Regions from separate parts of the Sulfitobacter sp. SH22 genome, predicted to be linked through region 2. Evidence: riboswitches for the same ligand, from Rfam matches in the RefSeq annotation. Region 2 holds a riboswitch; the other holds the start of a gene.
The links. Region 2 has a riboswitch for cobalamin ahead of nrdH (glutaredoxin-like protein NrdH). Riboswitches for the same ligand answer to the same signal wherever they lie in the genome.
Positions count from the first base shown of each region.

Region 1: linked by a shared signal. The riboswitch ahead of ACSQ13_RS09410 (TonB-dependent receptor plug domain-containing protein) and the one ahead of nrdH (glutaredoxin-like protein NrdH) in region 2 are both predicted to bind cobalamin.

Region 1 is NZ_OZ282573.1:1,523,186-1,526,934, reverse strand. It holds gene ACSQ13_RS09415 (aldehyde dehydrogenase family protein) at 1-1,291, shown strand, start outside; cobalamin riboswitch at 1,334-1,539, shown strand; gene ACSQ13_RS09410 (TonB-dependent receptor plug domain-containing protein) at 1,675-3,540, shown strand; gene ACSQ13_RS09405 (ABC transporter substrate-binding protein) at 3,656-3,749, shown strand, end outside.
Region 2 is NZ_CBFFKI010000002.1:185,588-189,336, forward strand. It holds gene nrdE (class 1b ribonucleoside-diphosphate reductase subunit alpha) at 1-1,499, opposite strand, end outside; gene nrdI (class Ib ribonucleoside-diphosphate reductase assembly flavoprotein NrdI) at 1,481-1,897, opposite strand; gene nrdH (glutaredoxin-like protein NrdH) at 1,904-2,125, opposite strand; cobalamin riboswitch at 2,226-2,417, opposite strand; gene ACSQ13_RS01245 (flavodoxin domain-containing protein) at 2,581-3,123, shown strand; gene ACSQ13_RS01250 (ferredoxin reductase family protein) at 3,226-3,749, shown strand, end outside.

The sequences.
Region 1 (3,749 bases), on a different contig from region 2:
GGCTGCCCATGCGGCGTTGCGCGGCGACTGGGGCCGCGCCACCGCAGCCGAACGCGGGCGGGTGCTGGCGCGGATCGGGCAGGGGGTTCTGGACAATATCGACGAACTGACCCGCCTCGAGGCGCTGGATGTGGGCAAGCCGTTGAAACAGGCCCGTGCAGATGTGCTGGCGCTGGCGCGCTATATGGAGTTTTACGGCGGTGCCTGTGACAAGCTGCACGGCGAAACGATCCCGTATCTGGACGGCTATACCGTCTATACCTTGCGCGAACCGCATGGGGTGACGGGGCATATCATCCCTTGGAATTATCCTATGCAGATCATCGGGCGTTCTGTCGGGGCGGCCCTTGCGATGGGCAACGCCACGGTGCTCAAGCCCGCCGAGGAAGCCTGTCTCACAGCCCTTGCCTTTGCGCAGATCGCCCATGCGGCAGGCCTGCCCGCCGGTGCGCTGAATGTGGTGCCGGGCTTGGGGGCCGAAGCGGGGGCGGCGCTGACGCGGCATTCCGGCGTGCATCATCTGTCGTTTACCGGCTCTGTCGGGGTCGGAAAGCTGATCCAGGAAACCACCGCCCGTAATGTCGTGCCTGTCACGCTTGAACTGGGGGGCAAGTCGCCGCAGCTGGTGTTTGACGATGCCGATATTGATGCAGCACTGCCGTTTCTGGTCAATGCGGGCATCCAGAATGCGGGCCAGACCTGTTCGGCGGCCTCCAGGATATTGGTGCAGCGCGGTGTCTATGACCGCGTGGTGGCACAGATGGGCGCGCGGTATGATGTCTTTCGGGTAGGCCCGGCCATGGCCGATCTGGATGTCGGGCCGCTGATTTCGTCGCGCCAAAAGGCCATCGTCGAAGGGTATCTGGCCAAGGGCGACGGTTTGGAGGTCGTCGGCCGTGGCCTGATCGTGGCGGATGCGCCTGAAAACGGGGCCTATGTCGCGCCGACATTATTCGCCGGTGTCGCCCCCGATCATGTGCTGGCCCAAGAGGAAATATTCGGCCCCGTGCAGGTCATCATCCCCTTTGATACCGAGGAAGAGGCCGTGCAAATCGCCAATGGCACCGACTTTGGATTGGTCGCCGCCGTGTGGTCGCAAAACGGGGCGCGGCAGATGCGGCTGGCCAAACAGCTGCGCGCGGGTCAGGTGTTCCTGAATAACTACGGCGCGGGGGGCGGGGTTGAACTGCCTTTCGGGGGGGTGGGACTGTCCGGACATGGCCGCGAAAAGGGCTTTGAGGCGCTTTACGGGTTCTCGACCCTCAAGACGGTTGCGGCGTTCCACGGCTAGCGAAAAGTTAAGAATCGTCTTCACAAACGGTGCGACCGGTTGTAGCAACGGACTCACTTTGGTCCGGACGGTTCTGTCGTTCGGTTAAAAGGGAACGTGGTGCGGCACCTGCCCATTCCACGACTGCCCCCGCAACTGTAAGCGGCGAGCGATACCGGCAAAGGCCACTGTCATGTCTGTCATGATGGGAAGGTCCGGTTCAGCTTTGACCCGCAAGTCAGGAGACCTGCCAAGGTGATCACCCTGCTAAGGGCGCGAGGGGCGCTTTGGCTGCGGATTCTCCGCTGTGGTGGCTTCACCGTCTGCGGGGGGCAATCCAGTCCCTTTACTGACATTCACGACGTCAAACGACCGATTGCCGGTCGTTACCAAAGGGACTTAAGATGTTTAGAACATCCCTACTTTCATCCGCCGCGCTTATCGCGCTTTGCACCTCGGCCGCTGTTGCACAGGAAACACTGGCACTGGACGAGATCATCGTGTCGGGCGGCCTGTCGCCCATCGCCGCCAACGCCTATGGCCGCGCCGCAACTGTCATCACCGCACAAGACATCGAAGACCGCGGCATCACCAATGTCGCAGACGCCCTGCGCAGCCTGCCCGGTGTTCAGGTCAGCGGTGTTAGCAGCAACTTTACCCAAGTGCGCATCCGTGGCGGCGAAGCAAACCACACATTGGTGCTGATCGACGGTGTCGAAGCTGCCGGTGGCGACGGCGAATATGTGTTCAGCGGGCTTGAGACCGCCAACATCGAACGCATCGAAGTCCTGCGCGGCCCCCAGTCTGTGTATTACGGGTCGAACGCGTCTTCGGGTGTGATCAACATCATCACCCGCAAGGGCGATCTGGGCGAAACCTATTCCACCAGCCTCGAAGTCGGCTCTGCGACAATCGCCACCGCGTTTATCGCGCGCCGCAACGAACGGGGCGGTGTGTCGCTGTCCTTGGCGCATACCAATGACGCCGGCTATGACCAGTCTGGTGATGGCGGCGAAAAAGACGGGCTAGAGCGTAACACAGCGATCCTGAGCGGCGATTATCTGGTGACGGATGATCTGAAACTGGGCTTCGTTCTGCGCACATCCGATGAAAACTACGATTTTGATTCCACCTCTTTCGTGGCGACCGATCCGGCCAGCTATGTTGTTGACGATCCGTCGCAATATGCCGACCGCAAGGAACTGACAGCGCAGGTTTATGCCGAATACATGATGATGGGCGGGCGTTTGACGCACCGTCTGGCTTATGAAACCACCCGCAACCGCCAAAGCTCTAACGGGGCACCTTTGGGGCAGACCGAGAGTGAAGCGCTGAAATACCGCCTGAGCTATGGGTTGGACGGGCGCAGTGTTGCTGAAACCGATCACCTGCTGAACCTGCTTGTCGAGCGTCAAAGCGATACCAGCGACAGTAACCCGGCCTATAACCGCGCGGCCCAATCCATTGCCTTGGAATATCGCGGTGCGTTCAGCAACGGTGTTGATCTGCAAGCCGGTGCACGTTTCGACGACAACGATGTTTTCGAGAACGCCACGACGTGGAATGTTGGTCTGGGCTATACCTTGGCTGGATCGGGCATCCGTTTGCACGCATCGGCTGGTACGGGCGTTGTGAACCCCTCGTATTTCGAGCTTTTTGCCAATGCATTTGGCTATACCGGCAACCCAAACCTGCGTCCGGAAGAAAACAAGAGCTTTGATATCGGGGCCGAATTCCCGGTGTTTGAGGGGCGCGGCACGATTGATGTGACGTATTTCAACGAAAAGCTGACAGACGAGATTTCTGCCCTCTCGCTTGGTGGTGGTGCATTCACCTACGAGAACCAGGCCGGTGAAAGCACCCGCGAAGGTGTTGAGATTTCGGGTAACATGCAGGCGACCGACACCGTTTCGCTGCGCATGTCCTATACCTATTTGGATGCGAAGAACCCCAATGGCAGCGTGGAAATCCGCCGTCCGCGTCACGAATTCACCCTTGGTGCCACAGTTGAAACCTTTGGCGGCCGTGGGTCGGTTTCCGCAGACCTGCGCCACGTGTCGGCAAATTATGACACGCAGTTCTTTGGGACCTATCCGACGATCAAACTGCCGTCCTATACCACGGTTGATGTGGCCGCCGATTACGACCTGAATGACCGCGTGACGCTGACAGGGCGGATTACCAACCTGTTTGACGATGATGCAGTTGACGTCTGGGGCTATGCCAGCCGGGGCCGCGCGGCCTATATCGGTGTCCGTGCGAACTTCTAAACCCATCCACGCCATGTGGCTTGCGGGTGCGCTGTTTTGCGCGCCCGCTGTTTGCTTTGCCCAAGCCGCGCCGCAAAGGGTCGTGTCCTCAGACGCGCCGCAAAGGGTCGTGTCGATGAACCTGTGCACCGACCAGCTGGCAATGCTGATCGCAGGCGAGGGGCAGCTCTTGTCTGTCTCACAACTTGCCAGTGATCCGCGCAGCTCTG
Region 2 (3,749 bases):
TGATAGGCGACAGCGGCGAAATAGAGGGACGTGAATTCGACCCCCTCGGCGCTGCCATAATGGATGCGTTCGCGCGCGAGATAGCCGTGCAGGTTCATCTGCCCCAGCCCGATCGCATGGCTTTCGTCATTGCCACGCCGCACGGAGGGTACCGAATTGATCGACGACATTTCAGACACAGCTGTCAGCACCCGAATGGAGGTTTCGACCGTCGCGCCAAAGTCGGGTCCATCCATCGTTTTGGCGATGTTAAGCGACCCCAAGTTACAAGAGATATCCGTGCCAAGGTGGTCATAACCCAGATCATCGTGAAACGTGCTGGCCTCGTTCACTTGCAGGATTTCCGAGCACAGGTTTGACATCGCGATGCGCCCGTTGATCGGGTTGGCGCTGTTCACCGTGTCTTCGAACATGATGTAGGGATAGCCGCTCTCGAACTGGATTTCAGCGAGGGTCTGAAAGAATTCACGTGCGTTGATTTTCTTTTTGCGGATGCGTTTGTTGTCGACCATCTCGGCGTATTTTTCGGTCACTGAAATGTCTGAAAACGGCAGGCCATAGACACGCTCAACATCATGCGGCGAGAACAGGTACATATCCTCGTTTTTCTTGGCCAGCTCAAAGGTAATATCCGGGATTACCACGCCAAGGCTCAGCGTCTTGATGCGGATTTTTTCGTCTGCGTTCTCGCGCTTGGTATCAAGAAAGCGCAAAATATCAGGGTGATGCGCATTCAGATATACCGCCCCCGCACCTTGCCGCGCGCCCAGCTGGTTGGCGTATGAGAAAGAATCCTCCAGCAGCTTCATCACGGGGATGACACCGGAGGACTGGTTTTCGATCCCTTTGATCGGGGCACCTTGTTCGCGAATGTTGGTCAGCATCAAAGCGACGCCACCGCCACGCTTGCTAAGTTGCAGGGCCGAATTGATACCGCGCCCGATGCTTTCCATGTTGTCTTCAAGCCGCAGCAAGAAACAGGATATCAGCTCCCCTCGGCTTTGCTTTCCGGCGTTAAGGAATGTGGGCGTGGCGGGTTGGAAACGCCCCGACAGGATTTCGTGCATGAACGCCATCGCCTGCACCTGATCGCCACGCGCCAGCGTTAACGCGGTCATGACCACGCGGTCCTCGTAGCGTTCCAGAAACCGGTTCCCGTCTCGGGTTTTCAGCGTGTAGGAGGTGTAATATTTGAACGCGCCCAGAAACGTGGGGAAACGGAATTTTTGCGCAAATGCGGCCTCCCAGATCTGGTGAAGGAAGGCGCGCGGGTATCCGTCAAGCACCGCCGCTTCGTAATATCCTTCGTCGACCAGATAGCTGAGTTTTTCGTCCAGCGAATGAAAGAAAACGGTGTTCTGGTTCACATGTTGAAGGAAATATTGACGCGCTGCCATGCGGTCTGCGTCAAACCGGATATGACCCTGAGAGTCGTACAGGTTCAGCATCGCATTCAGCGCATGATAATCCATCCCTGCGTCTATACCGTCATCAAGCATTGCGTTCTCCAAAATTTGTCCAGCCCGTCGCGGATGCGGGCGATATCATTGTCTGTTCCTGCCAGCTCGAACCGGGTGAGCACGGGCACGTTGCATTTTTGGGCGATCACATCGCCAGCCAGGGCGAATGTCGCCCCAAAGTTGCGGTTCCCCGCACCGATCACACCGCGCAGCAAGGCGCGATTGGCGGGGGCATTCAAAAACCCGATCACCTGTTTGGGGACCGCCCCGCGCCCTGCGCCATCTGCAAATGTCGGGCAGATCAGCACAAAGGGGCGGGCAGGGGATGGCATCAGTTCGGACGGGCGGATCGGAATGCGCATGGCATCACGCCCCAAGGCGGCAACCAGCCGCGCGGTATTGCCCGTCGCAGACGAATAATAGACCAGCCCGCCCATTCCCATTTATGCCAGTTGGCCGATCATATCGGGGCGAAACCCGGCCCAATGCGCATCACCCGCCACAACAACCGGAACCTGACGGTAGCCCATTTCGGTCACGTCATTCATCGCGTCTGCATCTTGTGTCAGGTCGATAACGCGGTAGTCCAGACCGCGCATGTCCAGCGCGCGGGTGGTGGCTGTGCATTGCACGCAAGCAGGTTTCGAATAAACAGTGATGGTCATGCCCATATCCTTTGGTTGTTTTGCAAAGGAACAGGGGCGCGCAGGGTACCGCCTGAATAGGGCCATACCATAAACACGTCCCCAAGCCCTCCGCTCGCGGTTATCGTATCGTGCTTGGGCAGGTCTCCTGGCTCGCGGCTCGAATGTGTTGCCATCCTTCCCGGTGCAGATGCACCAGTGGGTAAAAGGCCAACACTTGCCGCTTACAGTTGCGGGGGCAGCGCCGGTATTTCACCGGCTTCCCTCTTAGCCTGCGACTCGCATCGCAGGAACCAAAGCACCTATATCTTGGGGTGCTTTCCCATGGGGTGTCAATATACTGCGTTTGGTTTTGTCGAACTTCCCGGTTTGACCAAGATCAATGCCGCGGCCTTGAAAAATGTTCAAATCCAGAAACGCGGCTAGGGCATCGCAATTCCCCGGTTAGAAATTGCCGTCTATGATTGGAGACATGCATGAAAGTTCTGATAGCCTATGCTTCCACAGAGGGGCAAACGCGAAAGATCGCCCAGAGATTGGCCGATCACATCGTGGATGGCGGGCGTTCTGTCGAACTTGTGGAACTCGCGAATGCGACCCGAATGGACCTCCAGCGGTTTGATGGCGTAATTCTGGCGGCATCGGTCCATGTGGGTCACTACCAGCGGGCACTGACCAATTTTGTGGCGGAACGGTCCAAAGACCTCCAAGCGAAACCGACCTTGTTTTTGTCAGTATCACTTGCCGCTGCGGGGCATGAAGCCGAAGATTGGAAGACTCTGGATAAGATCAAAGATGAGTTCGTCGAAGCGACGGGCTGGGTGCCAAGCCGTGTTGAGCAAGTCGCGGGTGCATATCTGCCGTCAGAGTATGATATTTTCCGACGGTTCATCATGCGTCGCATCCTGGCCTCAAAAAACCCGGAGGCAGACTTGGACGCGGATAAGGAATATACTGATTGGAATTCACTTTTCAGGACGACCGATGATTGGCTGGCCGGTATCGACGCCACTGATTAACCAGATCAAAGACGGGGTTTAGAGGCTGAGGCACACCTCTTGGGTGCCAGCGCCGACCCCTGAAGTAATTGCTGCGACGTAAGAAATGGATCACAAAAGAATATGAAGCCGCTGTTTTTGGTTGTCTGCTATATTGCGGCTGTCACCTTGCCCCTGATCTTGTCCTGGCTGGTCGGCGGGCCACCGCGGGCATTCCATCAGGAACTTGCCTCCGGCCTTGGTATTCTTGCGTTTTCCATGATCCTTATGGAGTTTGTGCTCTCCGGCCGCTTCAAGAATATTTCGAATGATATCGGCATGGATGTGACCATGCGGTTTCATCAGATCATGGCAAGGATAGCACTGGGTTTTGCGGCGCTTCACCCTTTTCTATATCGCGGTACACCGTCTGGTGGACAGCGCCCTTGGGATATGACCCGCCAACTGGTCATCACGACCGATATTGCTGACCTATCCACAGGTATCGCCGCATATCTGATCCTGCCCAGCTTTGTCATTCTTGCGATCTGGCGCAGCAAATTAGACTATAAATACGAGACGTGGCGCTTGATGCATGGTGTTGGTGCCCTGTTGATCGCCGTGCTTTTGCTGCACCACACGGTATATGCAGGCCGCTATGGATCGCA